3 regions of the Paenarthrobacter sp. C1 genome follow, and region 2 is predicted to be linked to each of the others. Evidence: riboswitches for the same ligand, from Rfam matches in the RefSeq annotation. Region 2 holds a riboswitch; each other region holds the start of a gene.

Region 1 (7,067 bases), 920 kb from region 2:
GGAAGGTTGGGAACCCGCCGTCGTCAGTACCGAGACCATAAGCGTCCGCGGTGGCGACGCGGTGACCGTTGAGGTGATCGAGACTGCCCGCGGCCCCGTCATTTCGGAAATGCCCGACGGCGGTGCGCTGAGCCTGCGTTTTCCCGCGCGGGTTGAGGGGCGGCTGGGTTTTGAGGCCCTCCTGCCGCTGTTGAGGAGCCGGAGCGTCGCTGACGTTGAAGCTGCATTCGATGCCTGGGTGGAGCCCGTCAACAGTGTGGTGGCGGCGGATTCATCCGGGGCCGTGAGGCATTTCGTCGCCGGACTGGTTCCGCAGCGCAACCCGGCGAACCGTCGGCTGCCCACACCGGCCTTGTCACCACGCCATGCCTGGGAAGGACCTTATGTTGCGCTGCCCCGCACCGAGGTGCGGCAGTTTGCCGTCAGCGCGAACGACCGGGCAGCCGGTGGTGGGGACGCCGTGGCTATGGAATTCGCCCCCTCATACCGGGCGCTGCGCATCCAACAATTGCTGGAGTCCGCGCCGGCAGGGACGCTGTCCGGCGACTACATGCAGGGAATCCATACCGACACGTTGCTCGGTCCGTGGCCGTTCTTCCGGAAGATCCTGGCTGCACTGGAGACAACCGGGCTGTCCGACGAGGCCAGGAAACTACGATCACAGTTGTTGGCGTGGGATGGCCGGATGGACGCCGGCAGCCATCCCGCGGCCGTTTTCGCTGCCTGGCGCGGTGCATTGGTCCAGCGCCTCGGACGGCACGCCGCTCTTGCTCCCCTGAACACCCCGAGCGGCTATTCCCCCTTGTTTGGCCCGTGGTTGTCCGTGGCATCGCGCATCGGCTTCGCACTGGAGACCCTGCTGGCCCGCGGCTCCGAACGTGGCATCGCCGTCTCCGTGGAGGCAGCGGCGGCGTTGGAAGCCACGGCATTGGAAGAAGCATTGCTGGACGGCGGGTCCTGGGGTGACCGGCACACGCTGCTGGCAATCCATGTGCTCCCCGAAACCCTTGCCGCTGCGGCGCCCACGGCCGCCCTCAGTGGAGACACCGGCTGCGTGCTGAGCACCGAAAGCCTCCCTGGAGTGGACGACCGAAGCTTCCGCGGACCTGTGGCCCGTTACGTCTGGGACCTGGACTGCCGGGAGAACAGCCGGTGGATTGTGCCTTTCGGCGCCGCCGGGTCGCCCGGCCACAGCCACTTCGCGGACCAGCTCCCGCTCTGGAGCGAAGGCCGGATGGTCCCTGTAACCACGGACTGGTCCGCCCTGGCCAAAGACCCGAACTGACACCAGACACCCGCCTACCGAAGGAACACATGAGCACCGCCACCCAGGACTTCTCCGTCCGCACCACCGTCTACTCCGAGAACCTCGAAGGCTGGGGTGAATTGCGCCTTGTCCCCTTGATCCCTGGCGAAGACATCGGGCTCATCTTCGAATGGGTCAAGCAACCCCGCGCCAGGTTCTGGGGCATGACGGAGAAGTCCCAAGAGGAAGTGCTGGAAATCTACGGGTTCCTTGACTCACTGGACACGCACCACGCTTTCCTGGCCCTCCTCGACGGCGAGCCGCTGGCCCTGTTCCAGACATACGAACCACTGCACGATCCCGTGGGCGAGGCCTACCCCGCCCGCGAGGCGGACATCGGGATGCATCTGCTGCTGGCACCGGCAACGCGCCCCATTCCGCACTTCACCCCCAGGCTCGGCACCTCCCTTATCAGGTACATGTTCTCGCTCCCGGGCAAGGACCGGATCATCGTGGAGCCAGACTCACGCAACGCCAAAGCCCTGCGCCGGCTTGAAGCGACGTGCTTCGAACTCGGCCCGATCATCCAGCTCGAGGAGAAGGAGGCCCAGCTCGGCTTCCTCACCCGCGCAGATTTCGACGAAATCCAGGAGCTACCGGCCCGCTAACGCCACACGAAGCTCCACGTTCCGGCGCCCAAAGCCGTGAGGACGGCGCCTCCGGCTATGGCCACGCCGCCAAGTACCACCCAGACGTCCATCAGCGAGTACGTGGACTCACGCGCCCACGTCCGTTGTCCCCCGCCGAAACCGCGGGCTTCCATGGTCACGGCCAACCGCGAAGCCCGCCGGACGGCTTGGACCAGTAGCCCGAAACTCTGTCCGAGCGTGGCCTTGAGGCGCTGGATCGGGCTTCCCTGCGAGCCGACACCGCGGGCGCGCCGGGCCATGCCGATGGTCTGCCACTCCTCCGCCATGAGGCCCACCAGCCGCATGGCGGCAAGGGAACCGAGGACAAATCGGTGCGGCAGCTTTGCCTTCTGCGCAAGTGCATCCGCCAGGTCCGTCGGGTCGGTGCAGGACATCAGCAGGATCGCGGGGAGGGCGATCGCCAAACCGCGCAGCATGAAGCCGAGCCCCAGCTCAAGGGAACCTTCGCTGATGGACCAGAGTCCGACGTCGAGCAGTACTGCGCCGCTGTCGGCGGCGACAATCGCGGTACTCCAGCCGCCGATCGCCGCCGCAATGATCAGCGGCCAGGCGCGCTGCCAGAGAAGGCGGAGTGTGAGGCCGGCCAAGGGGAAGAGTGCCAATTCCGCGATGAGAGCCGTGGACGCGGAAACCCAGTCGATGGACAGGGCCAGCACCAGGGAGATAAGGAAGACGGCCACGAACTTCGCCAACGGGTTTGCCCTGGTCAGGAGCGCGTGGTTGCCGCGCAGGTTCAATGTGTCCCTCATGCCGCACCCGCTTCCTGAGGCGCCGTCTCACCTTGGGACACCGGCCCGAGCCGCAGTTCCGTCCCGCCCAGTACGGCACTGAATTCCTGGTCGTGGGTCACGGAAACCACGGCGGTACCGGCGTCCAGCAACTCCGAGAGGAACGAGGCCAGCTCGGCCCAGGTGTTGGCGTCCTGTCCGAAGGTGGGCTCATCGAGGACGAGTACCTTCGGGTGCGCCGCCAACACCGTAGCCACTGAAAGCCTGCGTTTCTCACCGCCGGACAGTGTATAGGGATTGGCATCCACCAGATGTGAGAGCCTCAGCCGCTCCACCAATTCGTCCACGCGTTCCCCGCCGTGGCCCAGGTGCCTGGGGCCGAACATGAGCTCATCCAGGACCTTGCCCGTGACGAACTGGTGCTCCGGCTCCTGGAAGACCGTGCCGATCCTGGAGATGAGCTGATCGGCCTTCCATTTGTACGGGTCGATGCCCGCTCCCTCCGAAAGCCCGACGCCGGCGCTCACCATGCCGTCCACCGGCGCCAGAAGGCCGGCCAACGTCAGCGCAAAAGTGGACTTACCGGCACCATTGGGCCCGGTAATGGTCAACGCCTGGCCAGCACGGACCTGGGCGGTGATGTCCCTCTGCACCGGAACCGGAGGGATGGTTCGGAAGCGCTTCCGCCTGGGCTTTTCCCGGGACACGGCCAGGTCCTGCGCTGCGAGGAGGAGTTCGTTTGTCCCGGACGTCCGGGCACGCGCCCTTGTGGCGGGAACGTAGCCGGGAACCCATACGCCCGCCGTCATCAGCATGGAGCGCGCCTGGGTGAGGACCTGCTCCGGCGGACCATCCAGGAGGACTCCCGGGGTGCCTGATTGCGGGCCTGCGGTACCGGGCTGCAGGACCACGATCCTGTCCACCAGGTCCTTCCACACGGACACCCTGTGCTCCACCACCACCAGCGTGGCGCCGGTCTTGTCCAGGCAGCGGGCCACGGCGTCACGGACCTCGAGGACCCCTGCAGGATCGAGGTTGGCCGTGGGTTCGTCCAGCAGGATCAAGCCTGGCCGCATCGCCAAAATGCCGGCCAGCGCGAGGCGCTGCTTCTGTCCCCCGGAAAGTGCCGCCGTCGGGTGGTCCAATGCCAAACCGCCGCCTGATGCGGTACGCAAGCCGACGTCGTCGAGCGCTTCATGCACCCGGGACCAGATCTCCTCGCGCGGCACGGCAAGGTTCTCCGCGCCGAAGGCAACGTCGTCGCCCACCCGGGAGAGAACCACCTGCGTTTCGGGATCCTGCTGCATCAGCCCGGCGCGGCCACGCTGCTCGCGGGAAGTGACTCCGTCGATCAGCAGCGAACCGGTCTCATCAGAGTCGTCTTCCTCGTCACCCAGCACCCCGGCGAGGGCGTGCAGGAGCGTGGACTTGCCGGCCCCCGAAGGGCCCAGCAACAGGACGCGTTCCCCCGGTTCAATGCGGAGGTCAAGGCCCTGGATGGCAGGCTGGGCCCGGCCGGCATGCCGCCATCCCCACCCCTCGGCGGAGATGGCGGCAGGCCGGACCGTGCCGCTGTGTGTGGCAGACATCAGTTGAAGACTGGCTCCGAAGCGGCCTTCCGCGACGCGAAGGAACTCAGGACACCCGTCGTGGCCAGACCGCGGGTGGCGATCCAGGACAGGCCGCCGGCGATCACTGCACCGGAGATGGTGGTGAAGGTGATGTACGTCAGTTTGTCGATGGCCTCGTAGGCGATATTCCAGCCCCAGGGCAGGAAGGAGTCGTTCAGACCGCAGAAGAGGCCCGCGCCTGCGCCCGCAAGGAGTGCCGTGGGCAGGTTGAACTTCTTGTAGCGGAACGCGGCGAAGATGAGCTCGGCGCCAAGGCCTTGGAGGATGCCGGAGATGAGCACCGTGGTGCCGTACTGCGAACCCATGATGAGCTCACCCGTGGCTGCGACGGCCTCGCAGAAAAGAGCCGCACCCGGCTTTCGGATAATGAGCATGCCCAGGACTGCGGGGATCATCCAGCCACCGGCGATCAGGCCGGTAAGGGGCGGGTACGCCGCATTCATGGGGATGGATACCAGTGCCGCGCCCTGGGACCAGGCCCAGAAGATCACGCCGCCGGCGATGGCGATGAGGGCCGCCACCACGATGTCTACAACACGCCAGCTATAACTGGTCTTCTTCACGTTTACCGTGGTCATTTTTCTGCCTCCTGAGGTTACAGGAGGGGAAAGTGCTCCCCGGAATCCGCCTGGCTTGCGCCGTCCGGCTCCGGACACTCTGAGAAGCTCGACTCCCTTGCGCCGGTACTAACCGGATCAGGTTCGAGGGTCTGCGGCTGTCCGCACTCTCAGCGCCCTCGCGTCTCCTGCATCGCTGCAAGGTCCGACGGCGGCGCTCCCCTGTCGTTATCAAATCTGCCCTGATGGGCGGGTTCAGTTTACACCTCCGCGTACGGCCGGCTCTGGGCCGCGGTCACAATCCTGTTGCGAGGCCCACTCTGCACCCCATCCCCGCGCCTAAACACGCACACCAGGCCCCACAACAAACGAGGGTGCGTTGCGAGGCCCACTCTGCGCCCTATCCCCGCGCCTAAACACGCACACCAGGCCCCACAACAAACGAGGGTGCGTTGCGAGGCCCACTCTGCACCCCATCCCCGCACCTAAACACGCACAGCAGGCCCCACAACGCACCTGCAAGAATGGCCTGATGACGGATCTTCCAGGCTCCCACGCACCCGTGGCCGAGCCACGCCTCGCTGCCAGCGTGATTCTGCTCCGCGACGCCCCCTCGGGGCTTGAGACATTTGTCCAGCACAGAGTCAGCACCATGGACTTCGCGGCAGGAATGGTGGTCTTTCCGGGCGGCCGGGTGGACGCTGTGGATCAGTCCGGCTGGGACTACCCCGGGGAACTGCTGCGCAGCCACGCGTTGTCCTGGGCGCAGAGTTCGATTTCCGCGGACACAGCGTTGGCGGAGAGGAACGCGGGAATGGTGCTCACGGCAGCAATCCGCGAAGTCCAGGAAGAAGCCGGGCTGGGCATCGAGCCCGGAGACCTGCGCCCCTGGGCCAACTGGATCACGCCCATAGACATGCCCAAGCGCTTCGACACCTACTTCTATGTGGCCAAGCCGGCACCGGAAGCGCAGCCCCGGCATCAAACCACGGAGGCTTGGCAGTCGCTGTGGATGCCGGTGTCCGGAATCCTGGAAGCGGAAGCCGCAGGGCAGTTGAACCTGATGCCACCCACCTACTATCTGCTGAAGGAAATCGCTGTCCTCGATTCCGTAGGGGCAGTGTGGTCCGCCGAGCACCCGGTCGTCCCGGTTCTGGCTCCGGTCGGGTCCTTGGCAGCGTTTCTCAAGGAGCGGGAAAACCGCGGGTAGCCGTGCCGTGCAGCTAGGCTGGTGGCATGAACCTCTTTTTCAAGCTGCTGGGCGCCGGGGTAAGCCTCGGTGCAGGCTTTGTCGGTACCAAACTCGTCAACAAAGGCTGGGAAAAGGCCACGGGCAACAAGCCGCCCACAGGCAACGATGACATGGAGACGAGCCTCCGCTCGGCTCTGACCTTCGCGCTGATTTCCGCTTTCGTGAGCACGCTGATCCAGGTCCTTGCCAGCCGCGGCACCCAGCGGGCGATTGCCCGCTTCGCGAAGTCGCAGGACATCGTCTAAGCATCACCCAACAAGCAACGCGGGGTCACTTATGGCCCATCCCCATGGGGGTAATGGGCCATAAGTGACCCCGCGTTGCTTTAAGGTTCCGCGTTGCTTTAAGGTTCGGAGGGCTCCTGGCCGGCGGCGGCCCTTTGGACCACGGCTTCGAGTTCGTCCTTGGTGAGCTTCTCGCGGTGCCCGTGTTTGGTCCGGTACGCGGAGCGCCCCACCATGTGGGCGGACACCGGCGCGGTGAGAAGTTGGAAAATCCACGCCACCAGCAGGACGGGCCACACCCACCAAGTACGCATCTGCAGGCCGATCGCTGCGAGCATCAGGAACAAGCCCAACACCTGCGGCTTGGTGGCTGCGTGCATGCGGCTCATGAGGTCCGGGAACCTCAGCAAGCCGATCGCGGCACCCAGGGACATCAGCGCGCCCACTATGAGGAACACTGCGGTCACCATGTCGATGACCAAGTCCACTCCGGTGGCGTCAGGACTCATTGCTTTGCTCCCTTCGCTCGGCCACGAACCGGGCAACCGTCACGGAGCCGATGAAACCGATCACCGCGAGGGCCACCAGCAGCATCAGGTTGTTGAGGTGTTGGTTCACGGCCATGTCGATGGCGAGGGCAGCACCAAGGATGGCCAGCAGGACATCGGAAGCAAGGACGCGGTCAAGCAAAGATGGGCCAATCGCGATGCGCACGATCG
Region 2 (7,067 bases):
CCGGGTGCAAGGGGATGCGGCCGTCCGGAGCGTAGAACGTCTGGCCGCGGTGCCGGGTTTCGGCATCCAGCGCCCCGCCGGGAGCCACGAAAGACGGCACGTCGGCGATCGCGTAGAGAACCTTGTACCCCTCGCCGGCGCGATCAATGAACAGGGCTTGGTCAAGGTCCGTTGACGTTGCGGGGTCGATGGTCAGGAAAGGGACGTGCTTGAGGTCGCGATCGGGCAGGCGGAGGGATTCGACGGCGTCCCGTGCCTCCCGGACGGCATCAACCGGATAGTCGCCGGGCAGCTCCAGCTCCGTCCGGAGGGCCGCGAAAGCCGCTGCGAGCTGGTCCGATGAGTCGTCGACGTTGGGCGCTATCCGATGATGTGACACGAAAATCAGGGTAGCCCGAAACCGGCAGATAGTCTTGGACGCTTCCGGCTCCAAGCGATGCTGTCAGTGCGGCGGATGGCCAGCTGTTGCTGGCCATTAGCTTCTTGGCGGCCCGGGGAGGCAGGCGGTGGGGCGGTCGACGGCAGCCATCAACACCCCCGTAGCCCATTTGGGCCTGTTACCGTCTAAGGTATAAAGACGGTAACAAGGAAGGGGCAAGCTATGAGCGATTGGTCGCTACCCGAGCGGTTCGACGTCGGCGACGGTACGGTGCGATGGAACTCGGTCGGCGAGGGCCCGGCTCTCGTTCTGATGCACGGCACACCCTTCTCGTCGTACATCTGGCGAGACATCGCCCCGGTGCTTGCTCGTGATCACCGGGTCTACGTCTGGGACATGCTCGGATTCGGACAGTCGACCCGCACCGCGCCGGATGTGAGCCTCCGGCAGCAGGCGACGATCTTCGTCGAACTCCTCGAGCGCTGGGGGGTCTCAGCGCCTCGGGTCGTGGCGCACGACGTCGGCGGCGCGGTCGCGCTGCGGGCGACGCTCCTGCACGACGTGAACTTCGAGTCGCTCACGCTCATCGATGCCGCGACGGTGAGTGGTTGGGGCGCCGGCGGGTTCTTCCAAACCGTCCACCAGCACCCCGAGGCCTTCGAGGCGCTCCCCGACTGGGCTAGCGCTGCCCTGATCGACGCCAAGATCCGGTCCGGCAGTCACGTGGGTCTGCGTGCAGACGCCCTGGCTTCGTACACGGGCCAGTGGGCGGGTGCGGAAGGGGCACGGGCGTTCTACCGGCAGTACACCCAAGGCGGCGAGGAGAACACCGACGAGCTACAGGATCGACTCCGGCTGTTGGACATCCCGATCCACGTGGTCTGGGGCTCGGAAGATGCGTGGCTGGGTGTCGACTACGCCCATCGGCTCGTCACGGCACTTCCGGATCACGCGCGGTTCTCGATCATCGAGGGAGCCGGGCACATGGTGCCGGAGGATCGGCCCGGCGAACTCCTCAGTCTGCTGAGCGCGTGAACGCCGTGCAGTCCGCCGTGCCCGAGGAGCTGCGTGTCGTCGTGGAGTTTTGCAACAGCGCCACACTGCTGCACGGCACCGACGCGCTGGCGACCATCCGTGACGGGCGGGAGTGGCTGGTCCGGCATGGATGGGGCGGCGAGCCCACGCTCGAGCATCTCATCTCGTTGCGCGACGCCCGCGAGGTCATGCGCGCGTTCCTGGCCGACCGTACCGACACGGCAGCGCGATCCGCCCTGAACCAGCTCGCTCAGGAGCACTGGGCAGGCCCCCACGTCGACGACGACGGGCGGCTCGCGCTGACCCCGTCGGCCGGCCTGCCGGTCTCGCCGTCGGGAGCAGCGGTCGGGGCGCTCCTGCTCCACGGCTTGACCGGCTCGGGGCAGCGGCTCAGGACCTGCGCGTCGGAAGCGTGCAGGTGGGTGTTCTACGACAGTTCACGGTCCAGGACCCGGACCTGGTGCGACATGAACACGTGCGGGGCGCGGAGCAAGATGCGCCAGTACCGCGATCGGCTCACCTGAATCTGATCCGATCCGGTGGGTGGGCTGCGGCATCTGCAAGCCCCGACTCACCCTGTCGCCACAACCTGCCGATACCCCGACGGTCTGCGTGCCTGGGACTGTTGTGTGGAGAACCGTTACGCGGCGGCGTCCAGGGCTTCGAGCAGCGACTTGGCTGCCGCCGTCGGATCTTCCGCCTCGGTAATGGCGCGAACGACGACGATACGGCTGGCGCCTGCAGCGAGCACCTGCTCGACATTGCCGAGATCGATTCCGCCGATCGCAAACCACGGCACCTCCACGGCGCCTCCGGTGGTCTCCTCCGCGCGCCTGATCGCTTCCGCGGCATATGTGACCAAGCCGGTTCCCACCGCCTCACGGCCGGGTTTGGTGGGGGTCGCCCAGACGGGACCAACGCAGAAATAGTCCAGCCCAGGCTCGCCCGGCGAAGCCGTGATCGCGGCATTTACCTGCTCAGGTGTATGGGTGGAGAGACCAATCGAAGCAGGGCGGGGAAGGAAGGTGCGGGCAATCTCCAGCGGGAGGTCCTTCTGGCCCACATGGAACACCGGAGCCCCGGAAACACTGGCAATATCGGCCCGGTCGTTGACCGCCCAGAGCCGCCCGTGCCGTTCTGCGACGCCACGCAGGATCGCCAGCAATTCCAATTCCTCGGCCGCTTCGATCGTCTTGTCACGGAGTTGGATGATGTCCACCCCGCCCTGGAACGCGGCGTCGGCAAAGTCTTCGAAATCGCCTTGGCGCTTGCGCGCATCAGTGCACAGGTAGAGGCGGGCGCTGGCGAGGGCAGAGTGCTGGGTCATGGAATCCACAGTAGTTCCTCTAAACTGGGCACGTACTGCGGGAGCCGTGACCTACGTCTTTATGACCGTCCGGCTGAGAGGGCTTCAGAGCCGACCGCTTGACCTGATCCGGCTAGTACCGGCGTAGGGAAGGAAACAGATGGCAGAAGCCATTCACGCGGATGTTGCCGTTATCGGCGGAGGCGTCATCGGACTGGGCATCGCCCACCAGGCTCGGAAGCTGGGCCGCTCCGTAGCACTCATCGATCCGGCACCCGCCACCGGTGCGACATTTGCTGCTGCCGGAATGTTGGCGCCCGTGAGCGAGCTGCACTACCAGGAAGAAGACCTCCTGGAGCTCATGCTCGAGTCATCCCGGTTGTGGCCTTCGTTTGCCGGCGGCCTTCACCGGCCTGTGGAAGATACCGGATACCGCACGACGCCGACCCTCGCCGTGGGTGCCGATGCCGCCGACCGCCGGGCGCTCGCAGACCTTCGCACCGTCCAGCTCGCGGCGGGCCTGGGGGTCGAACCGTTGCCGTTGCGGACCGCCAGGGAACGCGAACCGCTCCTTAGCCCGCAAATTTCCTGTGCCTTTGATATCCCCGCCGATCACCAGGTGGATCCACGGAAGCTGGCGGAGTGCCTCATGGCAGGGCTGGCCGCGCATTCATCCGGCGATGGCACGTGGGTAGGCGGCGCCAGGGAAGGATTTGCCGTTGCAGAGTCCGCGCACGGCCTGTTGTGGGACGGGGACCAGGTAGCCGGAGTGGAGCTCGAATCCGGCAAATCCGTCATGGCCGGCGAAACCGTGGTGGCCAACGGGCTGGGCGCCCCCGTGCTCGCCGGCCTTCCTGAGGGTCTTGAACTTCCGGTCAGGCCGGTCTACGGGGACATCCTCAGGCTTCGGGTCCCCGCGCACCTCCAACCGCTGCTCACTGCCACTGTTCGTGGCATGGTCCGCGGGGTGCCCGTTTACATCGTTCCCAGGGACGACGGAACCGTAGTCATCGGAGCTACCCAACGGGAGGACGGCTTGTCGGCGGCCTCCAACGCAGTCTCTGCCGGCGGGGTGTACCAGCTCCTTCGGGACGCCCAGGTACTGGTTCCCGCGGTGGCCGAACTTGAACTCCTGGAAGCAACTGCGCGTGCCAGGCCAGGGACTCCGGATAACGCTCCGTTGCTGGGCCGCGTAGCCGGTTCAAGCGGGGACATCGCAGGCCTGGTGGTGGCCACTGGGTTCTTCCGGCATGGCGTCCTCCTGACCCCCGTGGCCGCCATGATCGTGGGGAAGCTGCTCAATGGTTCCCCTGATCCCCGCTGGTCCATCTTCCGGCCCGACCGTTTCAGTGCAACCCCGCGTTGTCCTCAACTCCACAGCAAGGAAACAGTATGAACATCAAACTCAACGGCGCCGTCCGCCAGGTGCCCGCCGACGCCTCCGTCAGCACGCTCGTCACGGCCGTCACCGGCCGCGCACTCGACCACCGTGGACAGGCGGCCGACGGCGGGAAGCTGGGTGTCGCCGTCGCCCGCAATTCCGAGGTGGTGCCGCGCAGCCAGTGGGCAGCTACTCCGCTGGCCGACGGCGATGAACTCGAACTCGTTACCGCAGTACAGGGAGGCTGAACCATGACCACAGCAAGCACCGAAATCCGTACTGACGCCTTGGTGATCGACGGCGTCGAATTCGGGTCCCGCCTGATCATGGGAACGGGAGGTGCGCCGAGCCTTGACGGGCTCGGAGCCGCGCTCCTGGCATCCGGAACCGAGCTCACCACCGTGGCCATGCGACGCTATTCGCCGGCCGAAACCGGTTCGCTGTTCCAGCTGCTGGTGGACAACAACATCCGGGTCCTCCCGAACACCGCAGGCTGTTTCACGGCGAAGGACGCCGTGATGACGGCGGAACTGGCACGCGAGGCGCTGGAGACCGACTGGGTCAAGCTGGAAGTCATCGCGGACGAGCACACGCTGCTCCCTGACGCTGTTGAACTGGTGGACGCCACCGAGCAATTGGTGAACCGCGGCTTCAAAGTGTTCGCCTACACCAACGACGATCCCGTGCTTGCCCTCCGCCTCGAGAACCTCGGCGCCACGGCAGTCATGCCGCTGGGCTCGCCCATCGGGACCGGCCTGGGCATCCTGAACCCGCACAACATAGAACTCATCGTGTCCCGGGCCTCCGTGCCGGTGGTGCTGGACGCCGGGATCGGAACAGCTTCCGACGCCGCACTTGCCATGGAACTGGGCTGTGATGCGGTCCTGCTGGCGACCGCAGTGACCCGCGCGCAGAACCCTGTGCAGATGGGCCAAGCCTTCAAACACGCCGTCATCGCCGGTAGGCTGGCCAAACAGGCAGGCCGGATTCCGCGTCGTGAGCACGCCTTGGCGTCGTCGGCCATGGAAGGCCGGGCGGAGTTCCTCTGAAGCCGGGTTCCTCCCGGGCCGGGTTCCCCGCAACGAAGGAGCAACCATGGTTAACAGGAAAGAACCGGTGCCCCCGGCAGAGGTCGAAGCCGCGCTCAAGGACCTCCCGGGTTGGAAGCTCCAAAACGGCCTCGTAACCGTTTACAAGACGTCGACGGCGGCCGAGGCTTTGGCCCTCATCGCGGCCATTGGACAGATCGCCGAAGAGCAGAACCACCATCCGGATCTTGACTGGCGGTACAACAGGGTCTTCCTGCGTTACGTGTCCCATGACGCCGGCGGACAGGTAACCCAACGCGACCTTGCTGCTGCCGCCTCCGTAAGTGAGGCAGCATCGGCCACGGGTGCCCTCGCTGAGCCGGGTCGCTATCCGGGCGCCGAGGGCCCTTAAACAGCAGTGACCATCACCCGTGGGTGATGGTCACTGCTGTTTTTCGAGCCTAGAGCCGCAAGGCCTTGGTCAGCGCCTCAGTATCATGCTTGGTGCGGGTCCGTCCCAGATAGACCACAATGCCCGCTGCCGCTGCACTTCCGAGCACGATTGGCAGGACCCAAGGGATCCACGTCGCGCCCGGCTGGTAGCCCAGTCCGGCACTGATGAAAGCAATCCAGCTCAGGGTGCCAACAGCGGCCGCAATGCCTGCGGGCAATGCAATCCCGTACCTGCTGTGCCGCTTATCGGTGGCCCACACGATGAAACCGGCAGCAACGGTGGCCAGAACCACGATGACAAGTGAAAGCATGAGACTCCTTAGCGGACGAAGGCGGGACGGTGAACGCTAGAGGGCGCCGAAGCCGACCCGGCGGACTTCCTCGGCGCCGATTTCCACGTATCCCAGCACGTTGCCCGGAACGATGACCTGGCGGCCCTTCTCATCGGTCAGCCGCAGTTCCGAGCCCTTGGACACGGCCTCGGCCACGATCTTGGCTACGGCGTCAGCGTCCAGGGCGGATTCGAGCACAATTTCACGGCCAACGTTCTGAATGCCGATCTTTACTTCCACAGCAAGGCCTCCAAGCCAATCAAGTGTTAAGTCAGTCCTCTATTTGTAGCCTAGGACTCTTTGGGGAATCGACTGATTCCGCGCCAAGCTAAACGATAGATCAGATCGCTGGCGACATCGAGGTCCAGGTTTCCGTCCGTTTCAAGCCAATAACGGGCGCTGACCTGGGCCATTCCTGCCAGGCCGCGACCCAGGAGCTGGGCTTCGAGGGGCGGGAGTTTGGTGTCCTCGGCAATGACATGGGCGACGGCGTCGGCGAACGTCTTGTTGAACGTCTCCAGACGGGAGCTGACATCGGGATCGTTGATGAGGTCGGACTCAAACACAAGGCGGTGCGCTTGGTCGTCGTCCGCGATGAACCTGTAATAGGCGCGCATGACGGCCTTGACGCGCTCCTTGTTGTCCGTGGTGGAGTTCAGTGCACCGAGCATCAAATCCGTCAGGGTTGCCAGATGGCTGTCCAGGAGCGCCATGTACAGCTCGCGTTTGGACGGGAAGTGCTGGTAGAGCACCGGCTTGCTGACGTGCGCAGTTTCTGCGATCTCGTCCATTGCCGCGCCGTGGAAGCCGTTGGAGACGAAGACTTCCAAGGCGGCGTTCAGCAGCTGTGCCCGGCGTTCGTCACGCGGCAACCTTGGTGAACGAGGTGAACCGGTCCGTTCCTGCTTTGCGGGTGCCCCATCGTTTGCCCGTGTGCCGTCAGCCACAGTCTGCCGCCTTTCCTTTGCAGTTATGACCACTCTACCGGTGGGTAATATGACCGGGCGGCATCGGCAGGCATACATTGGGGTATGGCCTCAATTGTTGCTGCCCACTCCGCTGCGCCCACCGTCCTGCCGCCCCTTGTCGAACCGGCCGCCGAGCTCTCGCCGGCCGAGGTTGAGCGGTACTCACGGCATCTCATCATTCCCGA
Region 3 (7,067 bases), 370 kb from region 2:
AGTTCCTCGGTTTCGATGTACAGCTTGGCGCCGCGGATGGCCTCGGCGGCATTTCGGTCCGCGATCTCCTCGAATCCGAGCAGCAGGATGTCCTTGTTCCACCTGGCACTGCGGACGGTCAGGGGTCCGGCGGACGCCGGCTCCACGACGAACTCGGTTCCGGCGACGAAGCGCTCTGCGGGTGCGTCAGTGAGTACCTGCACCGTTACCTCGCCGCGAATGCCATGGGGTTTACCGATCCGGGCCACCTGGAGCTGCATGGGTTCCTCTGAATTCCTGTTGTTCCGCGCCGCCGGGCAGCCACGGTGTGAAGTGTTGGACAAAGCAATCCGGCCCCTCCACCATATTCGGTGAAGGGGCCGGATCTAAGACAAGCAGTGCTGAGCGCGTTACCGGCGGCGGTCGGTGTCGACGACGTCGACCCTGACCTGCTCGCCACCAGCCAAGGCGGCAACCACAGTGCGCAGTGCGCGTGCGGTCCGTCCTTGACGGCCGATCACCCGTCCGAGGTCCTCCTGGTGAACGCGCACCTCAAGGGATTCCCCGCGGCGGTTGTTCTTGGCACTGACCTTGACATCCTCAGGGCTGTCAACGATCCCACGAACCAAGTGCTCGAGCGCTTCTGCCAGCAACTTACTCAGCCTCGGTGGTCTCTGCTTCAGCCTCGGCCGGAGCCTCGGCAGCGTCGTCCTTCTTGGCCTTCTTGGTGATGGCTTCCGGGATGATGACGGAACCCTTCTCCGGTGCTACGAAAGCTTCCTTGGGAGCTTTCGTCTTCAGGGTGCCTTCCTGGCCCGGGAGGCCCTTGAACTTCTGCCAGTCACCGGTGATCTTGAGGATCGCAGCAACCTGCTCAGTCGGCTGGGCGCCAACGGAAAGCCAGTACTGGGCGCGCTCGGAAGCGACCTCGATGTACGACGGCTCTTCGGTGGGGTGGTACTTGCCGATTTCTTCAATGGCACGGCCATCGCGCTTGGCGCGGGCATCCATGACGACAATGCGGTAGTACGGTGCGCGCATCTTACCGAAGCGCTTAAGGCGAATCTTTACGGCCACTTTTGTGGTCACTCCTGTTTCTGAAACGGGGTTGAACCCGACGTTTTGCACCCGTGGGGCGGGCCATACTAGACGGTTCGAAGGACAAGATACGAGCACGGAGAGAGGGGCCGCACCGATCGAGTACCTGTCTATTGTGCCAGATGCCCGGGTAGATTACGACTCAAGCCCTCCGGGTCGGTGAGTTCTTGGTCACACCAAGGCCCGGTCAGTGCCCGGACCCAGCCCGAGAGGTGGCTATTCGGACCAGACGTAAAGCCCGGCGCGCTCCGTTTTTTCCACGTCCGTGGCCAGAGCGGCAAGTTGCTGAACGTACTGCCGGGACTGGGCGGCGTCGAACGGCATGTCTTCTTGTTCCGCCCAGGCGGAAGCAACGTCATCCAGGACATTGGCTTCACCTTCGCTCTCATACGTGAGCAATTCGGCCAAGGCCCTCACCATCGCTTCGGGAACGCCAAGCAGCGCGTCACTGGTGACGTCCACCAGCGCGAGTTCGTAGTCAGCGCCTGCGGCATGGACGGCCTGGCCGGCGAGGTCGCCCAGTTGTTCCACCTCGAAGTCCGTTATGCCGTTGATGCGGACTGCAGGGCCTGCGGCATCGGCACCTTTACCCAGGGCTGCCGCCCGCTTGAGTGCTTCGTCGTGGGTGGCTACAAAAATTTCGGCAAAGCCCATGGAAAGTACTCTCAATCCTTCGTGCTGACGGGACGTCCGGCGCAGGCCCGCCAGGGTCCCGAACCGTCACTGCCCAGCCTAGTGCAGCACGGGGCACCGACGGGTACTCCGGCGGGATGCTGCCTAGCGAACAGCCACCCGAAGCTTGTTCCGCCACGGATCTTCGAACTGCAGTTCAGCGCCGGTGTGATGGTTCTGCACCCCGGCAACGCGCAAACGGTCCGCCAAGGCCCCGACATCCTCGCTGGATGTAACCTCGATCAACACTTCCCCCAGCCCAAGAGTGTCCTTGCGGGGGCCGGCACCCCGGCTGTTCCAGACATTCATGGCCATGTGGTGGTGATAGCCGCCGGCGGATACGAACAGTGCTTGGCCGTGCCAGCCCGCGGTCCGCTCGAAGCCCAGGGTCCCGACGTAGAAGTCCTGGGCGGTGGCGACGTCACCCACCTGAAGGTGGACGTGCCCGACACCGGCCGCTGCCTGATGCTGGCCCGTGACGGCCTCTTCGCTCAGGTGCTGCTGAAGGAAACGTTGCGGCGGGAGGGCCACGTTGTCCATGACGACGTTCTTGCCGTCCCACTGCCAGGTTTCACGGGGCTTGTCGTAGTAAAGCTCGATGCCGTTGCCTTCCGGGTCGGTGAAGTAGAACGCTTCGCTGACCAGGTGGTCTGCGCTGCCCACGAACGCCCGGGGTTCGTATCCGGCAGCGGTGGCGATGGTGGCCGCCAGTGAGGGCTGATCCTGGAACAGTATGGCGGTGTGGAACAACCCGGCTTCCCCCCGCCCCGGAATCTGGAGCCCCGCAGCCGGCGCCAGGTGAACCACGGGCTTGCCTGCCCGGCCCAGGTAGAGGCCGCCGTCCTGTTCGGCCACGACCACAAGGCCCAAAGCACGCTGGTAGTAGTCACTCATGACTTTCATGTCGCCGACCTTGAGCATGACAGTGCCCATGGCGAGGTCGGCAGGAAGAAGGTCCTGTGCGGATGATGTGGACATGTGAAGCTCCCGGTGTTGAAGTGTCCGCCTTTCGGCAGGTTCTACTTCTCTAAATTACTTGAAGCTTCAATTTATTCCCAACCATTTGACGCTCATCCCATGAGTTCACCGCGAAGGACCACGTGCTTGAGCCCGGATACCGTCCGTAGGTCGTGCCGGGGATCGTCATGGCAGAGAACGACGTCGGCACTGGCGCCTTCGCTGATGGCGTCGGCTCCCAGCCACTTCCGGGCGCCCCACGCAGCGGCATCCAGGACCGCGGCGGGCGGCAGGCCGGCGTCGTGCAGTTCATGCATTTCGTCCGCGATGCGGCCGTGCTTGATCACGCTGCCCGCATCCGTTCCCGCGTAGACCGCCACCCCGGCCTCGAAAGCCTCAAGGACCCGCTCACGCCGGCGCTGCCACAACCGCGTCATGTGGTCCGCGTACCCGGGGAACTTTGGCGCCGCCTGGGCGGCGATCTCCGGAAAGGTCGCAATGTTCACCAACGTGGGAACGATCGGCACTGACTGCTCCACCAGCCGTGGGATGTGCCGGGGCAGAAGGCCAGTGGCATGTTCGATGCAGTCGATGTTGGCATCCAGCATGTCGTCGATTGTGTCCTCCGCAAAGCAGTGCGCCGTGACCCTGGCACCTTCCTCGTGGGCGGCAGCTACGGCGTCCTTGACCAGCTTTGCCGGAAAAGAGGGCGCCAGGTCGCCAATGCCCCGGTCGATCCAGTCGCCTACGAGCTTCACCCAACCGTCGCCGTCGCGGGCCTCCTTACGGACGGTCTCCACCAGCTGTTCCGGTTCAATCTCATGGCCCAATCCGCGCAGGTACCGACGGCTTCGGGCGATGTGGCGGCCGGACCTGATAATGCGGGGCAAGTCCGTCCGCTGCTGCACCCAACGTGTGTCGCTGGGAGATCCGCAGTCGCGGATCAGCAGGGTTCCCGAAGCGAGGTCGGCCTGGGCCTGCGCGAGGGTGGTGGCGTCGTCCACGGCCCCACCGGCGCCCAATCCGATATGGCAGTGGGCATCCACGAAACCCGGCAGGACCCAACCGTCCAGTACCTTGTCGGGAGGGGACGACGGTTTTTCAAACGTCAGCGCTCCCCCAACAGACCACATTCCTTGGCGCACGTCATCTGCTGCCACGAGCACGGGTCCGCTGAATTCAATGATGTTGGCCATGGCAAAAGCCTAATCCGCAGCGGGGCGGCAGGCTTCGGCGGACTGATGTGACTGGGCGCCCCCTGCCAGCTGTGGTAGCTTCGTCTACGACCACACGGGGGCCCTTGCAGGGGCTGAGATCGGGCTGAGGCAGCCTGCGACCGTTGAACCTGTCCGGGTAATGCCGGCGAAGGAAGTGAGTAATCCTTTGAGCACCACCAAAACACAGCACAGCCCTGCCCAAAGCGAGTCCAGCCCTGCCCAAAACGAGCCTGTTACGCAGTCCCTGAGGTCCCATTCGCTGGCATGGCTTGAAGACCATGATGCCGGAATCCGCGTCCCCGTCACGGAAATCGCGCTGGAGCCCTCCCCCAATGGCCAAGCCAACGCACCACTGCAGGTGTACCGGACGGCAGGCCCGGGCAGCGATCCGGTCGTGGGCCTGGAACCGTTCCGGGCCGCATGGATCGAGTCCCGCGGCGACACTGAGGCCTATTCCGGCCGCGAACGGAACCTGCTCGACGACGGCAAGTCGGCTGTTCGCCGCGGGGCCGCCTCAGCCGAGTGGAAGGGCGCGCAACCGGTGCCTCGGCGCGCCGTCGAGGGTAAGACCGTCACCCAGATGCACTACGCACGGCAAGGCCAGGTAACGCCTGAGATGCGTTTCGTGGCGCTGCGCGAGAATTGCGATGTCGAACTGGTCCGCAGCGAAGTCGCCGCCGGCCGCGCGATCATTCCCAACAACATCAACCACCCCGAATCCGAGCCCATGATTATCGGCAAGGCCTTCCTGGTGAAGATCAACGCCAACATCGGCAATTCGGCCGTCACCAGTTCAATTGCCGAAGAAGTGGACAAGCTTCAGTGGGCTACGCAGTGGGGCGCGGACACCGTCATGGACTTGTCAACCGGCGACGACATCCACACCACCCGCGAGTGGCTGATCCGCAACTCCCCTGTTCCGATCGGCACCGTTCCCATCTACCAGGCGCTGGAAAAGGTCAATGGAGAAGCCAACAAGCTCACGTGGGAAATCTTCCGTGACACAGTGATCGAACAGTGCGAGCAAGGCGTGGACTACATGACGATCCATGCCGGTGTACTGCTCAGGTACGTACCGCTGACCGCCAACCGCGTGACAGGCATAGTTTCCCGTGGCGGGTCCATCATGGCGGGGTGGTGCCTGGCCCACCACCAGGAGAACTTCCTGTACACGCACTTCGACGAGTTGTGCGAAATTTTTGCCAAGTACGACGTCGCGTTTTCCCTCGGCGACGGCCTGCGTCCCGGCGCTACCGCTGACGCCAACGACGCCGCACAATTCGCGGAACTGGACACCCTGGCCGAACTCACACAGCGCGCCTGGGAATTCGACGTGCAGGTGATGGTGGAAGGTCCCGGGCATATCCCGTTCCACCTGGTCCGCGAAAATGTGGAACGGCAGCAGGAACTCTGCAAAGGGGCACCGTTCTACACCCTGGGTCCGCTGGTCACCGACGTCGCCCCCGGCTACGACCACATCACCTCAGCCATCGGTGCCACGGAGATCGCCCGCTACGGTACGGCCATGCTCTGCTACGTCACGCCCAAGGAACACCTGGGCCTACCCAACAAAGACGATGTCAAAACAGGGGTGATCACGTATAAGATCGCGGCGCACGCGGCGGACCTTGCCAAGGGGCACCCCGGCGCACATGAGCGCGACGACGCACTTTCCAAGGCGCGCTTCGAGTTCCGGTGGAGGGACCAGTTTGCCCTCTCCCTCGATCCTGTGACGGCCGAGTCGTTCCACGATGAAACGCTGCCGGCCGAACCCGCCAAAACGGCGCACTTCTGCTCAATGTGCGGGCCCAAGTTCTGTTCCATGCGCATCAGCCAGGACATCCGCGACGAATACGGTTCAGCAGAATCCCAAGCGGCGATCGCCGGAATGTACAGCGGGATGCGGGAAAAGAGTGCGGAGTTCCTCGCCTCCGGTGGAAAGGTCTACCTGCCGGAGCTCCAGGTGGCCTCCGCACGGACGCCGGAGCCGATCGATGGGACCACGCAGTCAGGAAGCCTGAACTGACCTGGCCCGTCCCACCTCTGCGACGAACGAGCGGATGATGTGATCGCCGTCGGGTGAGTCCTGGGGCCGGTGCCCGCCTGCTGCCACACGGCGGAGGGCACCGGTCTCCTGGAGGTACGCGGCGATTTCCTCGTACAGCGGCTCCCAACCACCCGTAAGAACCAGGGTGGGAACACCAGGAACAATGTGCAGTGGAGCTTCCCACGGCGGAGCTTGGAGCCGGAGCCTGCGGGCAGAACGCCGGGCCTCGGGAGAGTCGAGCCCTCCCGTTTCGGCGGAAAACGCGCGGAGGAAATACTCACGCTGGTAATCGGCGTCGTTGAGCTGGCCCCGCACCTCAAACAGCGGTTCCATCAGCGCCCGATATGAAGCGGTAGCGGGAAGCTCAGCAGTCAGGGACAAACAGGCGGGCTCCACCAAGGAAAGCGAATGCACAAGATCAGGGCGCTCAACGGCCGCCAACATGGCGGAGATCGCGCCTTGCTCGTGCGCCACGACGTGGCCGCCCCCTGAATCAGCCAAGGCACCAATCACGATGGCGACGTCGGCAGCGACGTTGGATTCCGCCGGTTCCGCGACCGGATCAAAACCGTGCCTCCGGAGAAAAAGTGCATCATAGCCAAGCGCCATGCCGTGCTGCTTCGGCCAGGCCGCAGCACCAAAACTGCCCAGGCCGTGAAGGAAGACTACGCGCTGCTTATGCATTGGTTCAGCCTATTCGACGGCTCTGACATCCCGGCTCCGACGCGGGGCCGGGATGTCGGCACGGTTATTTACCGAGGAACTTGTCGAAACCCTTGGGAAGGTTGAGCGAGGACGGGTCGAAGTCCGCTGCGCCCTGGCCGAAGGCCGCGCCTGTGGGAGCCGCCGAGGCCGCATTGGCCCGCTTGGCCTCTGCGTCACGCAGCTCCTGGGCAGCCTTGGCCGGGTTGCCCGACCGTGCCTTCTTCTTGGGCGCGTTCTTCCCGTTCTTGCGTCCTCCACCGGGACCACCGAGGCCGGGCATTCCGGGCATGCCCGGCATGCCGCCGCCCTGGGCCAGCTTCTTCATCATCTTCTGCGCCTGGGCGAAACGCTCCAGCAGGCCGTTGACCTCGGAAACATGGACACCTGAACCC

Evidence for each region. Region 2 has a riboswitch for thiamine pyrophosphate ahead of thiO (glycine oxidase ThiO). Riboswitches for the same ligand answer to the same signal wherever they lie in the genome.
Region 1: another riboswitch for thiamine pyrophosphate. It lies ahead of ACNAOU_RS19565 (ECF transporter S component); the one in region 2 lies ahead of thiO (glycine oxidase ThiO).
Region 3: another riboswitch for thiamine pyrophosphate. It lies ahead of thiC (phosphomethylpyrimidine synthase ThiC); the one in region 2 lies ahead of thiO (glycine oxidase ThiO).

What each region holds. Positions count from the first base shown of each region.
Region 1 is NZ_CP186052.1:4,180,749-4,187,815, forward strand. Features, by position in the region: gene ACNAOU_RS19545 (penicillin acylase family protein) at 1-1,285, shown strand, start outside; gene ACNAOU_RS19550 (GNAT family N-acetyltransferase) at 1,315-1,914, shown strand; gene ACNAOU_RS19555 (energy-coupling factor transporter transmembrane component T family protein) at 1,911-2,705, opposite strand; gene ACNAOU_RS19560 (ABC transporter ATP-binding protein) at 2,702-4,273, opposite strand; gene ACNAOU_RS19565 (ECF transporter S component) at 4,273-4,893, opposite strand; TPP riboswitch at 4,970-5,106, opposite strand; gene ACNAOU_RS19570 (NUDIX hydrolase) at 5,405-6,082, shown strand; gene ACNAOU_RS19575 (DUF4235 domain-containing protein) at 6,109-6,369, shown strand; gene mnhG (monovalent cation/H(+) antiporter subunit G) at 6,468-6,857, opposite strand; gene ACNAOU_RS19585 (monovalent cation/H+ antiporter complex subunit F) at 6,847-7,067, opposite strand, start outside.
Region 2 is NZ_CP186052.1:3,257,615-3,264,681, reverse strand. Features, by position in the region: gene ACNAOU_RS15235 (RNB domain-containing ribonuclease) at 1-379, opposite strand, end outside; gene ACNAOU_RS15230 (alpha/beta fold hydrolase) at 602-1,414, shown strand; gene ACNAOU_RS15225 (CGNR zinc finger domain-containing protein) at 1,411-1,938, shown strand; gene thiE (thiamine phosphate synthase) at 2,055-2,741, opposite strand; TPP riboswitch at 2,769-2,888, shown strand; gene thiO (glycine oxidase ThiO) at 2,881-4,116, shown strand; gene thiS (sulfur carrier protein ThiS) at 4,113-4,349, shown strand; gene ACNAOU_RS15205 (thiazole synthase) at 4,353-5,150, shown strand; gene ACNAOU_RS15200 (4a-hydroxytetrahydrobiopterin dehydratase) at 5,197-5,541, shown strand; gene ACNAOU_RS15195 (membrane protein) at 5,591-5,893, opposite strand; gene ACNAOU_RS15190 (DUF3107 domain-containing protein) at 5,930-6,154, opposite strand; gene ACNAOU_RS15185 (TetR/AcrR family transcriptional regulator) at 6,205-6,939, opposite strand; gene moeB (molybdopterin-synthase adenylyltransferase MoeB) at 6,946-7,067, shown strand, end outside.
Region 3 is NZ_CP186052.1:2,890,042-2,897,108, forward strand. Features, by position in the region: gene rimM (ribosome maturation factor RimM) at 1-260, opposite strand, end outside; gene ACNAOU_RS13570 (RNA-binding protein) at 390-632, opposite strand; gene rpsP (30S ribosomal protein S16) at 634-1,056, opposite strand; gene ACNAOU_RS13580 (hypothetical protein) at 1,294-1,731, opposite strand; gene ACNAOU_RS13585 (VOC family protein) at 1,855-2,727, opposite strand; gene ACNAOU_RS13590 (amidohydrolase family protein) at 2,820-3,902, opposite strand; TPP riboswitch at 3,987-4,094, shown strand; gene thiC (phosphomethylpyrimidine synthase ThiC) at 4,090-5,949, shown strand; gene ACNAOU_RS13600 (alpha/beta fold hydrolase) at 5,932-6,654, opposite strand; gene ffh (signal recognition particle protein) at 6,719-7,067, opposite strand, start outside.